2 regions of the Chitinophaga sp. ARDCPP14 genome follow, and region 2 is predicted to be linked to the other one. Evidence: riboswitches for the same ligand, from Rfam matches in the RefSeq annotation. Region 2 holds a riboswitch; the other holds the start of a gene.
The links. Region 2 has a riboswitch for S-adenosylmethionine ahead of ACLHR0_RS28270 (trans-sulfuration enzyme family protein). Riboswitches for the same ligand answer to the same signal wherever they lie in the genome.
Positions count from the first base shown of each region.

Region 1 (12,180 bases), on a different contig from region 2:
GATTGTACGCGTCCGGCCGACAGGGAGTTGCGCATGCTCATTTTGCGCCACAGTACCGGGGAAATTTCAAAACCTACGATGCGATCCAGGATACGGCGGGCCTGCTGTGCATTTACACGGTCCATATCCAGGTGACGCGGATGTTGTACCGCAGCCTCAATAGCAGGCTTGGTGATTTCATGGAAAACGATACGTTTGGTCGTCTTTGGGTCCAGGTTCAACACCTCACACAGATGCCAGGAAATGGCCTCCCCCTCACGGTCCTCATCCGTTGCCAGCCATACCTCATCGGTATCCTTCGCCATCTTCTTCAGCTCTTTCACCACCTTTTCCTTATCTTCCGGGATCACATACTTAGGCTTGAAGTTATTTTCAATGTCTATCCCCATGTCATCCTTCTCCAGGTCACGTATGTGACCGAAGCAGGACCTGACTTCGAAGTCTTTGCCCAATATTTTTTCTATGGTCTTGGCTTTCGCCGGGGACTCAACTATAACTAAATTTTTTGCCATGTATGCTTCTTTATTGTGCTGCTAAATACGCAAATTCTATAAAATAATTACTGCAATGAATTCCGCAATAATATAAAAGTACCATCAAATTAAAAAATAAGGCACTCTTAAACGTTAAAATACGTTGTAATGTAATGAAAAAAACGGGGACCCGCTAAAACCCGTATATTAGAAAGCACGAATCAGACGGATACCGGCGGTTTGTTATTTTAAAATTAATTATAATGGATGTAGTTATCGTTGGCACTGGCAATGTTGCGCATTGTTTCGGACACCTCTTAAAAATTCATGGGCACCAGGTAAAACAGGTGGTGAGCCGGAACAAGGAACACGCCAGGGAACTGGGAGAGATGCTCCACGCAAATTATACAGACGATCTGCAGGATATAAATATGGACGCAGACGTATACCTGCTCGCGGTAAGTGATGCAGCCATCCCCGAACTGAACGACCAGCTTCGCTTAGGGAAGCGTATGGTGGCGCATACCGCAGGGGCTGTACCCCTGGCGGCGATCTCCCGGATATCGTCTAATACGGGGGTTGTATACCCGTTACAGTCGATCCGCAAGGAAGTGAAGAGCTATCCGCCCATCCCGGTGATGCTGGAGGCCAGCAACGACGAGGTGCTCCGGCGACTGCAATCTCTCGCCCAGAGTATTTCCGGCAGCGTTACCATTACTTCCTCGGAACAACGGCTGAAATATCACCTCACGGCGGTATTATGTAATAATTTTACCAATCACCTGATCGCACAGGCAAAAGCCTATTGTGAAAAAGAACAGCTGGACTTTAACCTGTTACAACCTATTATAAAGGAAACTTTCGACCGGCTGGAGAAGTTTGCACCAGAGTCGGTACAAACCGGTCCGGCGCTGCGCCAGGACGAAACCACCATGAGCCTCCACCGCGAATTGCTGGCCGGTGACCCCTATCTGCAACTGGTTTACCAGGTGATGTCTGACGCCATTTACCAGTTCCATAATAAATAGAGAATAAGCGATTCTTAATGCGTAATTGGCTATTTTTGGCCCCATGAACGTATTGGCTTTATTTAAATCTATCACCACCTTTGTGCTGGACGTAGATGGTGTACTCACCGATGGCACCCTGCAATTGCTGCCGGGAGGTGAAATGTCCCGCAGGATGAACATCAAGGATGGTTATGCTTTACAACTGGCGGTAAAAAAAGGTTATCGTGTGGTGATCATCTCCGGGGGAAAATCAGAAAGTGTGGTGAGCAGGTTACAGGGACTCGGTATAAAAGATATTTTCACCGGCATACATGATAAGCAGGAGAAGCTGCAGGATTATGTTTTTGAAAATGATCTTCGCTGGGAAGAGATATTATATATGGGAGATGATATCCCGGATTATCTGCCTATGCAACTGGTGGCTTTGCCCACCTGCCCCGCAGATGCGGCAGCCGAAATAAAAAGTATTTCCAGGTATGTGTCCCCATTGCCCGGAGGCCACGGTTGCGTGAGGGAAGTCATGGAAAAAGTATTGAAACTGAATGGACATTGGTTAATGGATGAAGGAATAGCATCGAAATAATAAAAGAAAAACTATGAAGCTCTGGGCTGCATTTTTTAAACTGATCAGGTACCCAAACCTGATATATATTGGCCTAACCCAGTTTTTACTGCAATATTGCGTAGTAGAGCCGGTTTTACGCAGCTCCGGCGAAGAGCCGTCACTGCCGGTTCCTCAATTTATTTTATTAAGCCTGTCTACTATATTGGTAGCAGCTGCGGGTTATATCATCAACGACTATTTTGATATTAACATAGATATTGTCAACAAGCCCGATAAAATGGTGCTGGACAAAATTATCAGCCGCCGCTGGGCTATGGCCTGGCACACCATGCTTAACCTGGCCGGCGTGTCGCTGGGTTTCCTGGTAGCCTGGAAAACAGAGCAGTTTTACCTCGGCTTCACCCAGGTAATCTGTTCCCTGCTGCTCTGGTTTTACTCCACTTCTTTTAAAAGACAGGTACTCATCGGGAATGTGGTCATTTCATTACTAACTGCCCTGGCAGTAGTGGTGGTAGGTTTTTACGAAAAACAGATCTATCATAGCTTTGAAGCCATCTTGTCGCCCACCGGACGGAAGCTGATCCAGATCATCGGGGTGTATGCGTTATTTGCATTCCTCATTTCTATGGTCAGGGAAATTGTGAAGGACCTGGAAGATATGATGGGCGACAGCAAAGACGGGTGCCGCACCCTGCCCATTGCCTGGGGAGTGCTGGCGGCCAAACGCTTTTGCAATGCGCTGTTGCTGGCATTGATCATTATTATCCTCCTGGTGGAAATCCGGGTGTGGATACTTGGCTGGTATATTGCCATCGGCTATTTGTTCCTGTTTGTGCAGGTGCCCTGCGCCTATATCTACCTGAGATTAAAAAAAGCAAGCCTGCCGGAACACTATCACAAGGTGAGTTCCCTGGTGAAGGTAATTATGCTCACCGGTATTTTATCAATGATATTTTTTAAACTTTATTTATAGAGATGTATAACCGCGCGCCCGTTATCCTGGCTTCCCAGTCGCCACGCAGAAAGCAGCTGCTGGAGCAGGCCGGAATCCCTTTCCAGGTGAAGGTGGTAGAAACCGCAGAAACTTTTCCTCCCGGGCTGGCCATACCCGATATCCCGGTTCATATTGCCCGGCAGAAAGCGGCCGCTGTGCAGCACCTGTGTGAGGCCAGCGATATCATTATCGCTGCAGACACAGTGGTGGTACTGGATAACAACATTATCGGCAAGCCAAAGGACCGTGAAGATGCCATTGATATTTTGTCGCGCCTCAGCGGGCGTGAACATCGTGTAGTCACCGGCGTTATTATTCAACAGGGAGAAAAAGAAGTCGCTTTTTCCAAAACAACGGCCGTGCATTTCAAGCCGTTAACCACCGGGCAGATCACTTATTATGTGGATAAGTATAAACCTTTTGATAAAGCCGGGGCTTATGCGATCCAGGAATGGATCGGCGCTGTGGGCATAGACAGTATAAACGGTTGCTTCTATAATGTAATGGGGCTACCGGTGAGCAGGGTAGTGGAAGAACTGGAAAATTTTTAAGCAAGAGGAACGGCGCAGGGAACTGCGCCGTTTTCATGATTGGTTTTTGCTTATTACTATCTTTATTCCAATACGAGAATATTCACATCTTTATTTTTCAGCCAGCCGGCTTCTCTCAGTTTTTGTAAGTTAATAGTACCTACCACATAGCGCCATTCAGTAGATTCATATTTCTCAGAGATATTGAAGAACTCTGCCAGGTCCACCTGGTCCGGTGTTTTGTAGCGCAGGTATACTTTCAGGTTTACGTCGTTGGTAAAGTTGGGCTGATTGTTTTGTTTGATCTTTTTGTATTCGTAGCGGTAGTTGTATAACAGGGCAGAGATATCGGATAATACCGCGCTGCCGGTAGCCGTACCGCCTGCGCCTTTGCCTACAAAAAATTGTTTATCGGTGAATGCGCTTTCCAGCAGGATACCATTGTATTCGTTATACACATCATAAAGCAGGTTGTGTTCCCTGATCAGGTGTGGCAGCACATACGCAAATACGTGACCGTTCTGGCGGCGGCATTGCGCAATCAGTTTGATGGTACAATTTCTTTGTTTGGCAAATTGTATATCAAAATCATTGAGGTGATGGATCCCGAAATTGAACACTTCTTCCGGTTTCACAAAGGTGCCGAATGCGTGCAGCAGCAGGATCACTATTTTAAATTTCGGATCATATCCTTCGATATCAAGTGTAGGATCTGTTTCCGCGAAACCCAGGTCCTGTGCCTGTTGCAGGGCAGTGGCAAAGCTGAGGTTCTCTTCAAATATTTTGGTAAGAATATAATTCGTAGATCCGTTACAGATACCTTCTACAGCATTGAGCAGGTCGTTATCATAATATTCTTCCAGGTTGCGGATAATGGGAATACTCGCACAGCTGGACGCTTCATACAGGAATGGCACTTTGTTTTCTGCCTGCAGCTGGTATAGTGCGGGCAGGTTTTCAGCGATCATACGTTTGCTGGCGCTTACTACGGCTTTGCCGTTGCGGAGTGCTTTGCTTACTATTTCGAAGGCTGCTTCGGTGTCGTTGATCAGTTCCACTACTACGTCAATGGTAGGATCTTCGAGGATGTCGTTTTTATCTGTCGTAAAGTAGCTGCTATCGATAGGTCTTGATTTATTGGGGTCTTTAATACAGATTTTTTTGATCCGTGCATTAATACCTTTTGTTCTGTTCAAAACTTCATAGAGTCCTTGTCCTACGACGCCAAATCCGAAAATGCCTAAATTGATGATCTTGTTTTCCATACTTTTTTTTGAGCTTTCCGCCGTAGGGGTCAGTCTTTCGCTGCACAGAGATGATCAGGTTCTGAACATTGAAAGTGGTGTGCTAACCGCTGACGGCTATTGTAAAACAGTAATTTGCTTGCCGGCCGGATGGTTTAATTTATCCAGCGCCTGTTTCAGGTCGTTGATCAGGTCATCAGCATCTTCGATGCCTACTGATAAACGGATGCAGGAGTCCTGCAGACCTGTTTTTCTCCGGAATTCTTCCGGTATGGTACGATGCGTCATGGTGGCCGGATGGGCCAGCATGCTTTTCACGCCGCCAAAGCTTTCTGCCAGCTTAAATAATTTGGTGGCGTTTACGATACGTATAGCGTTTTTGATATTGTCGCTTTTCAGGGAAAAGCTTACCAGTGCGCCGTAATTTTTTTGTTGTTTACGGGCAATGTGATGATTTTTATGAGTAGCCAGTCCGGGATAAAATACTTTATCCACAGCGGGATGTGTGGCCAGCCAATTGGCGATGGCGTTGGCGTTGCTGCATTGTTTTTCCAGGCGCAGGTATAATGTTTCAATACCGCGTATGGTGAGCCATGCTTCAAACGGGCTGAGGATACTGCCGGAAATATTCTGGTTATACCGGATCTGGTCTGCCAGTGTTTTTGAGTTTACGACTACGAGGCCGGCAATTACGTCACAGTGTCCTGCGAGGTATTTGGAAGCGCTGTGGATAACGAGGTCGGCGCCCAGTGTCAGCGGCTGTTGCAGTAATGGTGTGCTGAAGGTATTGTCTACCGCCAGCAGGATGTTATGTTGTTTAGCAATTTTGCTGATAGATTTAATATCAGATACGCGCAAAGTAGGATTGGTAGGGGATTCCAGCCAGATGATCCTTGTATTGGGCGTGATGGCGGCCAGTACTTTATCGAGGTTGCTGGTATCTACAAAATTCACTTTGATGCCAAAGCGTTCAAACATGTGATTAAAGATCTGGAAGATGCCACCGTAGGTGTCTTCCACGGCCATGATCTCATCGCCGGTCTTTAACAGCTTCAGCACCGCATCTATGGCCGACATACCGCTGGCAAACGCAAATCCGGCAAACCCTTCTTCCAGGTTGCAGATAAGGTCTTCCAGCACTTTTCTCGTGGGGTTGTTCGCCCGCGAAAACTCAAAGCCTTTATTGATGCCGGGTGATTCCTGCACAAAGGTGGACGTTTGATAGATAGGCACAGAAATGGCGCCTGTCAGTTCGTCTACCGGGATGCTATGAATCAGTTGTGTAGCTGTTTTCATGTTATAAATTATTTTTAATGATGTTCAATGTGCACAATTGCCAACTGCAACGATATCATTAAAGATCAACTTAAACAACAACAAATCCATGAAAAGGGTGGGGAAGGGGCATAAAAAAAGCTCTCCCGTTTGTTGGAAGAGCTCCTTTAGAAAGTTATATATCTCTGTGAAGTATTATCTCTGCCAACTTATCTTTCCCCGATTCGCACCGGGGCAGGAATTAGCACCTTTTTCCTGATCATAATAATCAGGAAAGGTTGCTAAGGCATCGCAGGGCCAAGTCCCTCCGCCTTTCTGGATAAGTGATGTGTAAGAACTGGCGCAAAGGTAATATGACTTTGAGCAGATTTCCAAATTGGAGTTGAATTTTATTTATTAATCGATGTTTTATTACCTTTGGATGATATTATTTTGTACCCAACCATATCTCTTATGTTTGTTAACCCGTTGCTCTCAGAAGAGCTGTTCCAGCATATCTGGGCATTCCGGCTATTTAAGCAGGATCATCTAACCACTACCGGCGGAGAATCAGTACAGGTCTTGTTTCCCGGTAGTCACAACCACAATGGCGGGCCGGATTTTTCGGCCGCAAAAATCAGGATCGGGGCTACTTTATGGGTAGGCCAGGTGGAGCTGCACCTGCGTACATCCGACTGGTTCCGGCATGGGCACCAGCATAATCCGCAATACGGGCGAATTATCCTGCATGTGGTGTTTGTACACGATATGCCCGCCGTAGGAATGGGCGAGGCGCCCTGCCTGGAATTGCAACAGCATATTCCCAAGTTGCTCCTGCAGCGGTATGAGGAGCTTCGGCGGTTGTCGCCTTTTGTTCCCTGTGCCCCGCATGCTGCGCGGGTGCCGCCCCTCATCTGGCTCAGCTGGAAGGAACGCTTGCTGGCAGAGCGCTGGGAACGTAAGATCGGCAGCCTGCGGGCCTGGCTGCAGCATAATCGCTACAACTGGGAAGAGGTGTGTTACTGGGCGGTAGCGCAAAGTTATGGCACGCCCGTAAATACCTTACCATTCCTGCAGGTGGCACAGTCGCTGCCCTACAAAATGCTGATGCGGTACCGGCACCTGTTGCTTCAGCTGGAGGCCCTGCTGTTTGGCCAGGCAGGTATGCTGGAAGCGCCCCAAACAGACGGATATGCGTTGCAGTTACAGGATGTTTACGGGCACCTGCAACACAAGTTCCGGCTAAGCCCTATGGCCGCTCACCAATGGAACTGGCTGCGGATGCGGCCTGCCGCCTTTCCTACCATGCGGCTGGCCACTTTTGCGGCGCTTTTGCAGCAATCTCCCCACCTGTTTTCCCGCATACTGGAAGCCCCCGACGTAACAGCGCTGGAACAGCTGTTCTTCGTACAGCCGTCGGCGTACTGGCATACGCACTACCGCTTCGGACACTCCGTGGCCCGCACACAACGGCCGGGAAAACAGGCGGTGCAGGGCATCCTGATCAACACGGTATTGCCATTGCTGTTCCTGTACGGACAGGATAAGAACGGGAAATATTACCAGGAAAAAGCGTTGCATTTCCTGCAACAGCTGCCGCCGGAAAAGAACCACATCACCAACAGCTGGAGCCGGCTGGGCGTAACCCAGGAAAGCGCTATGGAATCGCAAGCCCTGTTGCAGCTGAAGCAACACTACTGCGACGAGAAGAAGTGCCTGCATTGCGCCATAGGAGCGAAGATCATCGCGGGGGTGTGAGGAGGGCGCCTCGCCTTCGGCGATGCGGAAATTGTCTTGGAGCAGGATTACGCTGATTATACTGATTGGCTTGATTTTTACTTTTTGGATTTTTTTGGATTTTAAAAAGATGAAGGGAGATAAAAGCGGGTATATCCGTTTCTATCTCCCTTTAATCTTTTTAAAATCTAAAAGTAAAAATCAAGCCAATCAGTATAATCAGCGTAATCCTGCTCCAAGACAATTTACAATCGCCGAAGGCGATTCTCCGCTTTACCAGTTAAAGGTTACGTCCTGCACAATATCCGGGTGCACGCTCTTGGCCACCGGGCAGGTGAGGGCAGCTCTTTCCAGGATGGTTCTTTCCTTTTCACCGAAGCCATGGCCGGCGGGGAAGTCGAATACGATGGTTACGCCGGTAATGCGGCGGGGATCTGAGCCCATTATTTTCTGAACGCTTACTTTGGTGCCTTCAATAGCCCAGTTATTATCCAGCGCCTTAATGCCCATGATGCTGAGCATGCAGGAACCGAGGGCGGTAGCCACCAGGTCGGTCGGGGAAAATCTTTCTCCTTTACCACGGTTATCAACAGGGGCATCTGTTTCGATAACAGTGCCTGATTGCAGGTGGGTGGCGGTTGTACGAAGTTCGCCGGTATAGATAATAGATGCTGTTTGCATGATATCTTTTTAAATGATCAATCCGTAAAATTAAATGTATTTTTATTATAAGTGTATTCCCTGGCAGTGAAGGCCCTGGTAAACTAAAAAAAAATTAGCTACGTTTGTAATATATACATAACAATACCTTTGTTCAAGCGTTTAATTATTATAACAATAGCCCACTGTGAAAAAAATATACTTAATCCTGTTTTTGGCAACAATATCCGGCGGCTTGTTTGCGCAATCCACCTCACGGCAGCAGCAAAGCACTAATAAGAAGAGCGACAAGGAACAGCGTAAGCTGAAGAAGATCTCCATTTTCCGTGAACAGGAAGAAGGGGAAAACGTTTTCCAGCGCGACTTTTCCGCGGGTGCCCGGCTGAATACCGACGGCTGGTCCGGCTTTGCGGAACTGGGATACCGGAAAACCAGGAAAAAGGTGAATTATTTCCAGTTTGAGTTTGGAGAGAAGAAAAGTCACAAGGAAGTAAAGAACAACAGCGGTTATGCCTTTACCCAGCGTCCATTTATATACGGTAAACAGAATAATTTCTACCAGGCTAAGCTGGGCGTGGGTCAGCGGTATCTGATCGGTGGCAAAGCCAATAAAAACGGGGTAGAAGTAGACGCCATCTATTACGGAGGCGTATCCCTGGGGCTGTTGAAACCTTATTACCTGAACGTACAGGACGAAAACGGCGAGAATGTGGATATCAAATACAGCCCGGAAACGGCAGACCTTTTCCTGCATAAGGAACAGATCAATGGCGCCGGCGGCTTTGGTAAGGGCTGGAATAACCTCAGTGTGGTACCGGGTTTACATGCCAAATTGGGCATGCGGTTCGACTGGGCCCATTTTAACGAGGTGGTGAGCGCCCTGGAAGTAGGGGTAAATGCTGAATATTACACAAAAAAGATCCCTATTATGGTGATAGTGGATGGCGTTGACCCAAATAAACAGTTCTTTTTTAATGCATATATCAGCATCCAATTCGGGAAGCGCTGGAATAAGAGATAAGTATTAACTTTGCTCTTCTAAAGAAAGGAATAAGCGATGCAAGAACTACCCGTAATAGCCGCCGAACCGGCTACAACAAGAGTAAAAAAGCCAGACTGGCTGCGCGTTAAATTACCCATAGGCGAGAATTATAAACAGGTTAGAAACCTGGTAGATACCCATAAATTACATACGATCTGCGAAAGTGGTAACTGCCCTAATATGGGCGAGTGCTGGGGAGCCGGTACCGCTACTTTCATGATCCTGGGAAATATCTGTACCCGTAGCTGCGGTTTTTGCGCCGTAGCCACCGGTCGGCCGGAGGCAGTGGATTTTGATGAACCACAGCGTGTGGCCGAAGCCATTTACCTGATGAAAGTAAAACATGCCGTTATCACCTCTGTGGACAGGGATGAACTGAAAGATGGCGGTTCCATTATCTGGGCCAACACCATCAATGCCGTAAGGGCATTGAACCCGGAAACCACCATGGAAACCCTTATCCCGGACTTCCGCGGCCAATGGGAAAATCTCCAGCGCATTATCGATGTGGCGCCCGAAATTGTATCACATAACCTGGAAACTGTAGAACGTTTAACCAAACAGGTAAGGATACAAGCCAAATATCACCGTAGCCTGGAAGTGATCCGTCGCCTGAAAGAAGGTGGCATGCGCACGAAAAGCGGTATCATGCTCGGTTTGGGCGAAACAAAAGAAGAAGTGGTACAGGCCATGCAGGACCTGTACGACAACGGTTGTGATGTGGTAACGCTGGGCCAGTATCTCCAGCCTACTCCAAAACACCTGCCTGTTGCCCGCTTCGTGCATCCTGATGAATTTGCCGAATTACGTGAGATAGGTTACAATATGGGACTTGACTACGTAGAGTCAGGACCGTTAGTAAGATCATCTTATCACGCAGAGAAACATATTGTCAGCGGTCGTAATAAAGGATGACCGGAACTGATTTTCACTTAATTGTTAAAATCCACCCAAAAGGGTGGATTTTCGTTTTCATAGCGTTATCTTAGCGCCCGAATTCGTTTTACCTAAGCAACAGAATCATTTTGTTGTTCACCTACTTCGCTGTTATACGTTGTATTCAGATACCTGAAACCATCCTGGAAACCGTGCTGATAAAGTTTCAGATGATTTTGAATTCGCAACTCTCTTATCGACCTACCTGTTTGCTGTAATGATTACAGCTTAACATGTTTTTGCGGCAATTAAAAATGTTGGAGTGCGTACAGCGCTGCAACAAATACGGGATGATAATGCCATGCCATGAAAGAAATCAACCGCTTGCTGGTATACATTATTTTCTTTCGATTGGTACAATGATGAACTGAATGTCAAAAGCCTTTTATGAAAAGAGCATTTTATTTGTTAGCTGTGGCGTGCGGATTATTTATATCCCCGCAGGTATTTGCACAGCAATCTACGGACTCTCTGTTAACCAGCGCTACCCTGCAGGAATGTGTGCGGTATGCCCTTTCCCATCAGCCGGTCATCAGGCAATCGCGCATCGATGAAGCGATTACCGACAGAACAGTGAAAAGTAAGCTGGCCGACTGGTATCCACAGATCAACCTGGATTATAATATCCAGCATTACCTGGAACTGCCCACTTCCATTTTTGGTGGTAATCCTACCAAAGTAGGCGTGGCCAATACTTCTACCGCGCAGTTCGGACTGAATCAGAACCTCTTTACCCGCGATCTCTTACTGGCCACCAATACGGCAAGGGATGTACGGAAACAAAGCCATCAGACCACAGCACGCAACCAGATAGACCTGGTGGCAGATGTGAGCAAGGCTTACTACGACGTACTCCTCACTACACAGCAGATCAAGGTATTGAGTGAAGACATTATCCGCCTGGAACGCAGCCTCAGAGACGCGAATAACCAATACGCCAGCGGTATTGTGGATAAAACGGATGCCAAGCGCGCTACCATTTCACTGAACAATGCCCGCGCACAACAAAAGGCCGCGCGTGAACTGCTCATCTCCAAACAGGCTTACCTGAAGGAACTGATGGGATATCCGCTGAACGGCGGCGATGTGCCGCTGACGGAGGATTCCGCTTCCGTAGCAGCAGAGGTAACCGGCGCGGACACCCTGTTGACGGCCGATTATAAAAACCGCATTGAATACCAGTTACTCGAAACACAGCAAAGCTTACTGCAGGCTAACCTGAAATACAATAAATGGAGTTACCTGCCCACCGTATCTGCTTTTATTAACTACTCTTTTGCTTACCAGAATGAGCAATTTGGCAAGTTATACAGTGAGAATTTCCCCAACTCTTTACTTGGATTGAAATTATCCTTACCCATTTTCCAGGGAGGAAAAAGAGTGCATAACATTCGCATGGCAGAACTCCAGATCCAGCGTACACAATGGGATTTCGCGGCTTTAAGAAGCCAGATCAATTCGCAGTACGCACAGGCAATGGCTGCATATAAAAGTAATTATAACGACTATCTCACATTGAAAGAAAATGTACAGATGGCACAGGATGTATACGATATGTTACAACTGCAGTATAAAGAAGGAATTAAAACTTACCTCGATGTACTGGTGTCTGAAACAGAACTGCGCACTGCGCAACTGAATTTTTATAATTCCATGTACCAGGTGCTGTCCAGCCGGATAGACCTGCAAAAAGCATTAGGAACCTTAACCGCTAATTATTAAATGGTAACCGGAA
Region 1 covers NZ_JBKIXB010000001.1:470,789-482,968, reverse strand. Annotated here, with positions in the region: gene topA (type I DNA topoisomerase) at 1-512, opposite strand, end outside; gene ACLHR0_RS01880 (Rossmann-like and DUF2520 domain-containing protein) at 737-1,501, shown strand; gene ACLHR0_RS01875 (KdsC family phosphatase) at 1,545-2,066, shown strand; partial or broken gene ACLHR0_RS01870 (geranylgeranylglycerol-phosphate geranylgeranyltransferase) at 2,077-3,021, shown strand; gene ACLHR0_RS01865 (Maf family protein) at 3,024-3,593, shown strand; gene ACLHR0_RS01860 (homoserine dehydrogenase) at 3,656-4,837, opposite strand; gene ACLHR0_RS01855 (trans-sulfuration enzyme family protein) at 4,934-6,112, opposite strand; SAM riboswitch class I at 6,298-6,417, opposite strand; gene ACLHR0_RS01850 (DUF2851 family protein) at 6,545-7,828, shown strand; gene ACLHR0_RS01845 (OsmC family protein) at 8,081-8,488, opposite strand; gene ACLHR0_RS01840 (hypothetical protein) at 8,682-9,488, shown strand; gene lipA (lipoyl synthase) at 9,525-10,424, shown strand; gene ACLHR0_RS01830 (TolC family protein) at 10,833-12,167, shown strand.
Region 1: another riboswitch for S-adenosylmethionine. It lies ahead of ACLHR0_RS01855 (trans-sulfuration enzyme family protein); the one in region 2 lies ahead of ACLHR0_RS28270 (trans-sulfuration enzyme family protein).

Region 2 (12,180 bases):
GTGTGGCGTGGTGGCAATCGCCCGATTTCCGCACGTATGTAGAAGACGTACCTCCTACTTTTTACTATTTCCTCATAGCAGGATTTATCTTCGCCATGATCGACGGCGCCATCGGCATGTCTTACGGCATTACTTCCACTACTTTTTCCCTGTCGATGGGCATTCCGCCTGCATCGGCGAGTACGGCGGTGCATATTTCGGAAATCCTCAGCTGCGGCATTGCCGGCTGGATGCATATGCGGATGGGAAATGTCAACAAAAAACTGTTTAAACTACTCATATTACCGGGTATTGCCGGTGCTGTGATAGGGGCTTACCTCTTATCGTCGCTGGAACATTACGCACAATACACCAAACCGGTGGTATCGCTGTATACGCTGATCCTCGGCACCGTCATCCTGATGAGAGCCATTAACGCGCAGCGCAAAAAACACGCAGCTAAAAAAATTAAGCGAATAGGCCTGCTGGGCTTCGGTGGCGGATTTATAGACGCTATCGGTGGCGGCGGCTGGGGTTCTATTGTATTGTCGTCCCTGATTGCCGGCGGCCGGCATCCCCGCTTTTCGCTGGGCACGGTAAAGGCTACCCGCTTTTTTATCGCTATGCTCAGTTCCCTCACTTTTGTAACGGTGTTGTATCACGTACACTGGGATGCCGTACTCGGCCTCGTTATAGGTAGCGCCATCGCCTCTCCTATTGCGGCAAAAGTATCCAATAAAATTTCTGCTAAAACTATTATGGTAGCGGTGGCGATCATTGTGATCCTGGCAAGTATGAGGAGCATCTATATGTTTGTAGCCAAAATCATATAGCCGTAGCCGTTAATCGTTGCTTACCTGCTGGTTTACCTTTAAAGTAATGGGCTTGTCGACTTCGTATTCCACCAGCGCCTTAATAGTGATCACTTCCCGGTCGCTGAACGGCCGTTGCGGGAGGAACTTCGGGTCTATGTCCACCTGGATTTCGGCGGTACGGTCTTCAAAAAGATAATTATTGCCACGCAGCTTTTTGGTGATGTAACCGGTCACCTTAACAGCGATGCTGTCGTTGTGCAGTTGCCGGGCATTGCGCATCACCTCTCCGATGGTGTAAGTTCGTTCCTGCAGAGCGAACAGGGGAAGCAACAAACATAGCATCCAGCTTTTCATGATAATTATATTGGTTCGCTAACACCATAAACAATAATCATGGCAGATTGTTCACCGAACAGATACATTTGGTTATCTTGTAAATCATAAACTTCAGGTATGGGATTCCTCAAAACGTACAGTAGTATGTTCTGGTTACTGGCAGGCATCATTGCCGGCAGTATTGCCGGGCTTATATTGGGTGAGCGTGTAGCCGTTATCAAACCACTGGGCGATGTATTTCTGAACCTGCTGTTTACAGCCATCATACCACTGGTATTTTTTGCGATCTCGTCCGCCATTGCCAATATAGAGGCGGGGCATAAGCTGGGCCGTATTCTCGGTGTGATGTCGCTGGTATTCCTTTGCACCGTTCTCATCTCCGCCTTTCTTACTATTGTGGCCGTATGGATATTTCCCATCCACCAGCAGGTAACGCTTACAAAAGATGTGAACCTGGAACAGCCGGGCAACTGGGGCGAGCAGGCAGTACGGCTCCTCACTGTGAATGAATTTTATGAGCTGCTGTCGCGTAAAAATATGCTGCCGTTCCTGATTTTCTCCGGCCTGGTAGGTTTGGCAGCCATGCGTACGGGAGAGAAAGGCGCTGCTTTCCGCGGATTTCTGCAGTCGGGCAACGAGGTGATGAAAGATATCCTTACGCTTATCATGAAATTGGGCCCTATCGGGCTGGGCGCCTACTTCGCTTACCAGGTGGGCACTGTAGGGCCGCAACTATTTGGTACCTATGCACACTCCCTCGGTATTTACTATGGCTTTGGCGTTGTATATTTTATTGTTGGCTTCAGCGCGTACGCATTTGTTGCCGGTGGTATACCGGGTATAAAAATTTTCTGGAAGAACAATATTGTACCCACCCTTACCGCGGTTGGTACCGGCAGCAGTATTGCCACTATTCCGGCTAATCTCCAGGCAGTAGAGCGGATGGGCGTTCCACGCGATATCGGCAACGTGGTAGTGCCATTGGGCGCTACCCTGCATAAAGATGGCTCCAGCATTTCTTCCATCATAAAAATGGCCGTGGTGTTTGCCATGTTCGGAAAGGGCTTCGACAGCGTCCCCATCATTTTAATGGCACTAGGCGTTACCGTTATAGCCAGCATTGTGGAAGGCGGTATTCCTAATGGCGGCTATATTGGCGAACTGCTGGTGATGAGCATCTACGGGTTTCCCATAGAAGCGCTCCCGCCGCTGATGATTATAGGCACGCTGGTAGATCCGCTGGCTACAATCCTCAATGCGACGGGCGACAATGTTGCTGCTATGCTGACAACACGTTTTCTGCGGGGGCGGGCGCCGGCAGTTTCGTAAACGCCTGCTCCAGGTCGGCCAGCAGATCAGCGGTTTCTTCAAGTCCTACTGATAAACGGATCAGGCTATCGCTTACGCCTGCCGCTCTTCTCTTTTCTGCGGGAATGGATTTATGGGTCATGGCCGCAGGATGACACAATAAACTTTTGATGCCTCCCAGGCTTTCTGCCAGTTTAAAGTAATGCGTAGCAGTAACAAACGCAGTTGCCGCTTCGGCCCTGTCATCTTTCAAGGTAAAAGATATAATTCCTCCAAACCCTTTACTCTGCTGCTTTGCCAGCTCGTGGCCCGGATGCGATGGCAATCCCGGGTAAAACACTTTTTCTACTGCCGGGTGTTTTTCCAGGTATTCCGCCAGGGCCTGCGCATTAATACCATGTTGCTTAATACGCAAGTGCAATGTTTCAATACCACGTATCAGCAGGAAGCTGTCGAACGGGGAAAGAATAGCGCCGCAGGCATTCTGATAAAATTTAATCTCCTCTCCCAGTTGTAATGTTTTAGCCACTACCACGCCCGCAATCAGGTCGCTGTGGCCGCCCAGGTACTTGGTAGCACTGTGGATCACCAGGTCGGCGCCCAGCTGCAAGGGCTTTTGCAGCACAGGGGAGGCAAAGGTATTGTCTACACAAAACAAACAGTTATGCGCTTTTGCAATGCGGCCTATAGCCGCAATATCTGAAATCTTCAGCGTTGGATTAGTGGGCGTTTCCAGCCAGATCAGGCGCGTGGCCGGTGTGATGGCGTTGAATACCGCCTGCGTATCGGAGGTATCTACATAGTTTACTTTGATACCAAACTTCTCATATACTTTATTAAACAGCCGGAAAGCGCCGCCGTAAATATCATCTACCGCTACAATTTCATCGCCTGATTTCAGGAGCTTGATTACCGCGTCGATTGCTGCCAGGCCGCTGGCAAAAGCAGATGCAGTAGCGCCGCCTTCCAGTTTCGCAATGATCTTTTCTGCGGTTTCACGGGTAGGATTATTTGACCGCGCATAATCGTATCCTTTATTTACACCGGGTGCTGTTTGCACAAAAGTAGATGTCTGGTAAATAGGAACTGCAATGGCGCCTGTTTGCGGATCTACGGGAATAGAATGGATCAGTTCAGTGATAGTGCTCATCTTTGTTTGATTTTTAGTTTGATGAAAAATTGGTTAAACAGGTCCGTTAAATGAGCATATCAAAAAAGGTGGGAGCATAAAAAAAACTCACCTGGGAGCCAGATGAGTTTTCTATTATCGTAAGAATAATATCATGTAAAACTATTGATCTGACTTATCTTTCCTGGTCCGTAAACCGGGATGGATGCAGCACCTTTCACTGTTTGCACAGTGATGGTTGCTAAGGTATCGTCGGGCCATGTCCCTCCTCCTTTCTTGATAAGCTATTTAAAGAACTGGTGCAAAGATAAGACAGAAAAAATAACTTCCAAATTTATTTTCCTACTAAATCAGTAGACTATTATTTATGTGCCAGTGTTAAACGGATTCCTTCTTCATAAGAAGTAGGTTTCACCTTAAAGTGTTGTTCAAACTTTGTAGAGTCGAAGATATAAGGATAGTTACTCTGGTACAGCATTTCCTTCATTTCCCGGATGGTAGTGTCAAACAATCCCGAGAGGGTCAGCATAAAACTGCCCAGCTTCATATATTTAGGTTTCACCCCCATCTGGGTGGCAATTATATTTATATATCCGTTGCCGTCCGGCGCCGGGTTGGCGGTCGGCAGGTGCCATACCTGGTTCCAGGAACTATCGTCCTGTGAAAGAAGGTACAATCCTTTGGCAGCATCCGGCGTAAAGGTATAGCTATGTGTCTGATCGTCTTTTCCAAGCCACATGGCATTGCTGTTCTTCCGGAACTTATCGATGATCAGCAGGTTCAGGAAGCCGGTTTTATCTGCGCCGGGTCCGTAGAAGTCGGCCGCCCTTGCAATGGTAGCCGTAAGGCCACCGGCCTTTACCTCGTTCATTAACTGGGCTGCAATGGCCGCACGGATCGTTCCTTTCTTACTGGAGGGATGATACGGCGTATCTTCTTTCATAGGTCCGTTTACTAACCCGTAAGAATATACGTTGTCGAAGAAAATGAGCTTCGCACCGGCTTCCTTGCAGGCATTAATTACATTGGTCATGATCTTTGGCCATGCATCAGACCATACTTTGATATTATATTGGAGACCGGCTGTAAGAAATACGATGGCACTACCTTTTACGGCGTTCTTTGTTTGAGCGGCATCGGTAATATCGGCCGGCACCAGGTCGGTGATGCCTTCAATGGATTTTGGCGACCGGCTTACGAGGCGTACCCGTTTCTGATGACGCACCAGTTCGGCTGCCAGTTCGTTAGCAATAATACCTCCTGCACCGAGGATTGTATATAAGGGCTGGATAGATGAATCAGACATAATAAGGATGTGTTTATAAAGTAGACGAATAAATGGATGAGATATTTTATTTCAGGGGTCCAATGGATCAAACACATTTACCTGCAGCGACCGCAGATCCGGCAGGAATGATAAAAAGTAAAGGTCGGCCTGTTTGATATCTGCCGCAGGCATATATCCTAACTCTGTGGTGCAACGTTGGGTGAACATCGGGCTGTTCACGTAGGCAACGTGCATCACATCAGACACGCACATCATTCTTTTACCGGCCGGTATGCCACTCTGCCACACGATCCTCACGGCATTACGCACGTTGGTGGTAGTGTGGCGGGCATAAGGGTCTACCATCACCGCCGACGCAGGGATCTTCAGTTCATGTACCAGGTATTTCCTCATTTCCACCGCTTCGGAATATTGGGTACCTACCGGTCTTACATGACCACCGGATACAATAATAAAGGGCGCCATTCCTTTGCGGTATAATTCCGCACCGGTACGGCAGCGGCTTTTACCGGTTTCACTGATGGCCTCCTTTGCTACCGGGCTTGCGCCCAGGATAAGCATGGCGGAGTACGGATATTTGTTCCAGTCTGTTTTCTTTATTTGTTTATACGCATCCCGGTTGGTATCAGATAATGGTTCATAACGCACGGCTTCATCGCGGCGGTTCAGCGTCAGTAATTCCAGGGCCACGTGCAGCGACGGCTGGAAAAACAAGTCCGGCTTCTTTTTCCCCGCATCTTCAATTACACGTTGTACCATTGCCTTATAGGCAGGCGACATCACGTAATAAGTGGCCGAATCAATCACCGGGTAGCGGAGTCCTTTTCCGTTCGTATAGGCATTGAGGATATAGTTCACGCCATCGGCGGCATCCTTCCAGGCAAGGGAGAGCAATACCGGGTCCGTTTTCCCGGCATACAACTGGAATAAGCCACTGCTGCGCATTTCACTTACCAGTTGTTCCATTTCCTTTGGATGTTGCTGTAATAAAGTAATAAAAGCGCTGCTCACTTCACTGATGGTGCTGCCGGCAAACTGCAACGGAGCGGTAAAATCACCGCTACTCACGGGATGGGTTATACGCTGTGTGTATTCATCCCGCAATGCGGTAAGGGTGCTATCCTTATTTATCAGCTGCGTCACACCAGGCACACGCTCCAGCAATGTAAACAGGTAAAAGATCCTGTCCTGCAGGGCACTGGTTCCTTTGTAAAATTTGTAATGCGGGTCCGGTGAAACAGGTTGACCAAAAACAAAAGGCAAGCATACGAGGAGTAACAGACCGGTAAGAAAACAGTTTTTCATCAAAAGCAGGTATTACAGCAACAATAATACAAAAGGAAAAGGGAACTTTATCTTCTCCCTAAAATATAATACATATTTTATATACCAATATTAAAACCTTAAAGTTTGCACCCATATGAAAGTTTTAATAGGTAAAAATATATAATGTATTAAATATAATTATACATAGGAAACTCAGCAGAAAATACATACCTATTCTTTTAGTTTTTCATTGATTATCTATTAGTTAGGGAACGTAAAATCATTATTTTCGTCGCGGTTTTGCCACCACGCCGACGTCCCAATCATATGTAACAATGTATACAACCCACGAAAAAAAGACCTTTGTACGTTATGCTGTGCTAACGATAATGGTGATTGTTTTGATGACCTTTTTCATGATTATCTCTTTAAGAAAAAAAGAGTCAGCACAGTTAAGCATTGTTGTTAAAGACCTGATAGCTACTAAAACTGATGTAGGTCATATTGACCAGGCAGTGCAACTGTTGTACGCAGCAGACAATAACTTCCGTGTATATACGCTCACTTACGACAAGCATTACCTGAATGCTTATGTGGGCCAGTTGAGCAGCATTACTGCGCACCTGGACAGCGCCGTGAGCTCCGCTAAAAATGAAAAGCAGATGCATGCGCTGCTGGCGGATAAAGTAAAGAAGTCGCAGCTGTACCTACAGACACGCCTATACGTAGATTCATTGCTGCAGCTATCGCAGGTATGGGACACTGCCACCCACCCCCTCCCCCTGCAGCAGTTGAGTAATATTAAAATACCGGCGCCCAACATAAAGGCCGACACGATTATAACTACGGAAACGGCCACTGCAAAGGGCCGCAAGAAACTACTGGGCCGCATCAAAGATGCGATCAGCAATAAATCGCAGGTACAGCAAACCAGCCAGCAGGTGAAAATCGTTCAATACGACACACCAAAGGATGGCAAAGCCTTTTCAAAAGATCAGCTGTCAAAGATCCAGGCCGCCTATAATAAGTTTATAAAAGATGCCACCGAAAGTCATAATAACCTGAAGCAAAAAGAATACGCCCTCGTTATTGCCAACGAGCGGCTGTTCTCTGAATTGCTTCACCTCATGGCGAACCTGAAACAGGACATCGTGGCGGAAACCGATAAGCGGCGGCTGCAATTGGGTCACGATATCGATCATTCCCTCTACAAGCTGGATAAGCACAACTACTGGGAGATTCCGCTCATCCTGTTACTGGCAGCGATTATTATATATGGTATTGTCCGTTTATACCGCTACGACCTGGCGTTGCTAAGAGCCAAGCAACAGGCTGAAAAGTTTGCACAACAGAAAAGCGACTTTGCAGCGACGATCAGTCATGAAATACGCACACCGGTACAGTCGGTGCTCGGCTATACGCACCTGCTGGAACGCGATACAACGCCCGAAACGGTGGCGGCTATACGTCACTCTGCAGAAATGCTGCTACAGGTGGTGAATAACGTACTCGACTACACGCGGATGGAATCTGCAGAACCCATATTAAGAGAAGAGAAGTTTGCTCCCCGTACCGCTATTGAAGAAGTATGCAATACGCTGGCCATACAGGCAGCCATGAAGTCGCTCACGCTGGAGGTAAACATCTACTTCCCCAGCACTTTAATTGTGGTGGGCGATGCCTTCCGCCTGAAACAGGTGTTGATTAACCTGGTAGCCAATGCCATTAAGTTCACAGAAAAGGGCGGTATTACGGTAACCGCGCATATACGTGACAACAACTTATTACAGGTAAGCGTAAAAGATACGGGTGTAGGTATTTCGCATAAAGAACTACCTTTAGTTTTCGAGGCCTTTTCCCAGGGAAATAACCATTATCATAAGGGAAGCGGATTGGGATTACATATTTCCAAGAAGATCATCGACCTGCACAACGGAAAGATACATGTGGAAAGCCTCGCAGGAAAGGGCTCCACTTTTTATTTTGAAATCAGGTATAAGCTGATGACCCCATCACCTGTTACCAAAAAAATTATTGTCCCGGTGAATAATACATCTACAAACGCAACTATTCCGGCGGGTATCCGGTTACTGGTAGTAGAGGACAGTATCCTCAACCAGAAACTGCTGGCCCTGATGCTGGACAGAATGCAGGCTTCTTACCTGATTGTTTCTTCAGCAGAAGAAGCACTGGAAGTATACCATCGTGAAGCATTCGATTTTGTACTGACCGACATTGACCTCCCCGGCATTGATGGACTGATGCTGACCAATATGATCCGGGAATTACCTGACAAGAAGAAAGCCTCCGTAACCATTATTGCCATTACCGGTAATGTTATGGACGATGATATTGAGCTGTATCTTCGTTCAGGTTTAAATGATTACATCATGAAGCCTTACCGCGAAGAAGACATCCTGGAAAAAATTACCAGGCATCATCAAATGGCGTAAATTGCGGAATGACTATCGCCGATCAGATCATTAGCTTCAACAGCCAGCTGCATTTCCCGGGCAAGTTGCCCGCAGGTATACGTGTGATGAACCCTTTCCGGGAAGGCCCCGATATCATGGATATCATGACACAGTTCTATAAAAAATTTTATAACGACAAACAGCCACGCCAACTGATCCTGGGCATTAACCCCGGCCGGCTGGGATCGGGATCTACCGGCGTACCTTTTACGGATACTAAACGTATGTGGGACAAGTGCGGCATTGAAATTACCGGGCTTAAAACGCACGAGCCCTCCTCTGTATTTGTATATGATGTAATAGACGCCTATGGCGGGGTGAAAAAGTTTTACCAGCAGTTTTATATCAGCTCTGTTTGTCCGCTCGGATTTACCTCCCTTCAACCTGGCGGGAAGGAAATAAATTACAATTACTACGACAGCGCCGCTTTAACAAAAGCCGCCTATCCTTTTATTGTGAGCAGTTTAAAAGCGCAATTGCAGTGGAATATCAGTCGTGAGGTATGCTATTGTATGGGGACAGGGAAGAATGCCGCGTTCCTGCAGGCATTAAATGAAAAGGAGAAATTTTTCAGGGCGATTGTCCCGCTGGAACATCCGCGCTTTGTTATGCAGTACAAATCCAAAACGAAGTCGCAGTATATCGACAAATACCTTACAGGTTTTGAGGAACACCCGTAACCCCAATCTGTGGAATTTTTACGCCGTCTGAACCGCGATCTGGTCTGCAATGTTGTTCAGCAGTCCCATGTTTAAACGACGGCCATTGTCTGTAGCGCCCGGTGCACGTACATATCCGTCTTCGTCTTTCTCCATCATTACCTCTTCTCCGTCTACGTCTACCAGAAAGCGTTCAGCTGAAGAGGGTTTTACGTAAAAGCGGCCTCCGGAAGTTTTAATCATAAATGCGTTCATAAGATTCTTTTTTCTAAAGAACTTACGCAAACCACGGACCAGCTATGTCAGGACAAAAAATAAAAATATTGATTCCAGATCAGTTCAAATTCTGCCTTGGAAATTAGTTCAGGAATAAATTGCCTGTCTTCCATGATTTCTTCCAGGCCGGGCATCACCTGATCGGATAAGGCGGTGCCGCCGAAATGAAAATTGCTGCAGGCGATGCCGAAGCTTCCATCCGGGTAGATTTCAATTTTCCTGTTTTCGAAACGCTGCGAATCTATCTCGCTGTATAGGTATACCGGTTCGTCTTCAAAATGATGAAGCCAAGATACTTTGAGATACTCCATTTTTTAGATTTTTACAAGACGGCAATCCCAGGTATCTTTGGGTTGTTCCTGTACCGGATCGGGCGTTACCACGCCGGTGATCTGGTAGATATTGCCTTCTTCATGCAACCGGTCGCCAATCTGAGGGGTCAGGTCGTATTTAAAGCGGATGGTAGCAATGATACCGAAAGACTTGTAACTATGAATTTTTATGATACTCGCAGATCTTACAGGTAAAAGCAATTCGGCCTTTTTGCGATTACGACTCCTGTACATGGAGATCATCGCCCATAATGCCAGGGCAAACAAAAGGCTAAGGAGCAGCAGATTCACGGTTTTGATCAGGTTTAGGTTGAATAATATTTTATAGTTGAGCGGTACCTCCTGTTGGCATAAAGCAGGTACTACTACAATATAGTGAATTTAACACATGTAAACAATTTTTTTTACAAGGCGGGGATGCGCCCTCCGGCGGGGAGGTATGGAGAATGCTTATATATGTGTTACTTCCGGGATACTTCTGCCATGCTTCAAACCTGCGTATACCTTGGATAAACCATGCGGTATTAATGCTGTCAGCATGGACTCCTAATGCACTTCCAATGCACTTCCAATGCACTTCCAATGCACTCCCCATGCACTCCCCATGCACTATGTCTCATTTTGCCCCCGGATGGACAGGTGTTGGTACCTTAAACATTGATATTATTAAACACCTGTAGCGGATCATCATACAGAAAACTATATCCCAGCACGTTTCTCAGTTTACTGGAACCTACAATTTTATAGGGTTCCTCTTCGGCGGGTAATCTGCGTGGCATCTGGATGCCGAGGTATTGCGCAGCTGCCTTGTAATAATGGCTGCGTTGCGGGTGTCCGCTGGCGCAGGCGTTGAATACTTCTCCCCACATCTTCTTTTCTATCACCTGCCGGATAATACCGATGCAGTCGTCGCGGTGGATTACATTCATGGGCTGGCCGTTGGCTTTCCGGCCTTCCATGATCCGGCGCTGATCCGGCAGCCGGTCGTAGCCAATGAGCCCGCCGAAGCGCAATACGGTGGTATCAAATGCGTCTGACTCCAGCAGGAGGCTTTCGGCTTCCCGCAGCGCCATCCCGTTGGGCGTGTCAGGGATTTCTTCATTTTCTTCTGTTACCAGGCCGTTGATGTCTTTATATACAGAAGTGGAGCTCACAAAGATAACTTTGCTGATGGGCGTTGTGGCTATAAAACTGCGCAACAGCGCTATTTCTGATACATGTGCATCTTTGCCTCTTTCTTTCCGCGGCGGGATATTTACGATCAGTATGTCGGCATCCCAGAAGGCATCGGGGCCGGTCAGCACGTCTTCAGACAATACCACCGTATACGCTTCCAGGCCAAGGGCCTGCAGCTCCTGTACGCCTGCCATGCTGGTGCGGGCTCCTTTTACGGAATAACCTGCGGCTTGCAGGTGCAGTGCCAGGGGCTTTCCCAGCCAGCCACAGCTTAAAATACTGATCCTTTCGTTTCTTTCCTGTCCGGGGTTTACCGCTGTGCTGTCCATATAAAATAATATTTTACTGCAATAATGCTGATGATCATCACGAAAGTAACTGCCTGATTAAGGTACATTACCTTGCTGAATTCTCCATGTTCAATACTGCGTTCATTTTCACCGATGTAAGGTTTATTTACCACTACTCCCTGGTAGAGGTTGGGACCACCGAAGCGGCAATCCAGGATACCTGCCAGTGCAGCTTCCGGATATCCTGAATTGGGGCTGCTGTGTGCCGGTCCGTATTTAATCATAAAATGCCAGGCACGGCTGCTGCCATACAGGAGGATCATCAGCAGCGCCGTGATACGGGCCGGGATAAAATTGGCTACATCATCCAGGCGCGCAGCGAAGCGTCCAAAATACAGGTATTCCTTGTTCTTATAGCCTATCATGGAATCCAGGGTATTAATCATTTTATACAACATCATGCCGGGCAGCCCCAGTACAGCGTAAAAAAACAGCGGCGCTACTACCCCATCGCTCAGGTTCTCAGACATCGATTCAAATACCGCGATGCGGATCTGATCAGGTGAAAGATGACCGGTATCCCTTCCAACTATCCACGACAACCGCCTGCGGCCGGCCTCCACTCCTTCGTGGTGTAAAGCTGCAAATACTTCTTTGCCTTCCTGTAGCAGGCTTTTGTTAGCCAGCGCGAAAAAAACAAACACTGCACTGAATCCATAGTACACTACCGGCCACCCCGATAGTACTATAAGCGTAAAATAAAAACTTATATATACTGCTACGCACAAGGTAACCGTGAGCAAGGCCCCCTTCCAGAACCGGGCGCCTCCCCTGTTCAGCCAGCGTGTGCCC
Region 2 covers NZ_JBKIXB010000014.1:15,657-27,836, reverse strand. Annotated here, with positions in the region: gene ACLHR0_RS28285 (sulfite exporter TauE/SafE family protein) at 1-812, shown strand, start outside; gene ACLHR0_RS28280 (NirD/YgiW/YdeI family stress tolerance protein) at 822-1,148, opposite strand; gene ACLHR0_RS28275 (dicarboxylate/amino acid:cation symporter) at 1,248-2,459, shown strand; gene ACLHR0_RS28270 (trans-sulfuration enzyme family protein) at 2,410-3,588, opposite strand; SAM riboswitch class I at 3,740-3,853, opposite strand; gene ACLHR0_RS28265 (NAD-dependent epimerase/dehydratase family protein) at 3,929-4,873, opposite strand; gene ACLHR0_RS28260 (YdcF family protein) at 4,925-6,160, opposite strand; gene ACLHR0_RS28255 (ATP-binding protein) at 6,457-8,574, shown strand; gene ACLHR0_RS28250 (uracil-DNA glycosylase family protein) at 8,583-9,275, shown strand; gene ACLHR0_RS28245 (hypothetical protein) at 9,294-9,509, opposite strand; gene ACLHR0_RS28240 (DUF6881 domain-containing protein) at 9,557-9,841, opposite strand; gene ACLHR0_RS28235 (hypothetical protein) at 9,845-10,153, opposite strand; gene ACLHR0_RS28230 (SDR family NAD(P)-dependent oxidoreductase) at 10,513-11,367, opposite strand; gene cbiB (adenosylcobinamide-phosphate synthase CbiB) at 11,349-12,180, opposite strand, start outside.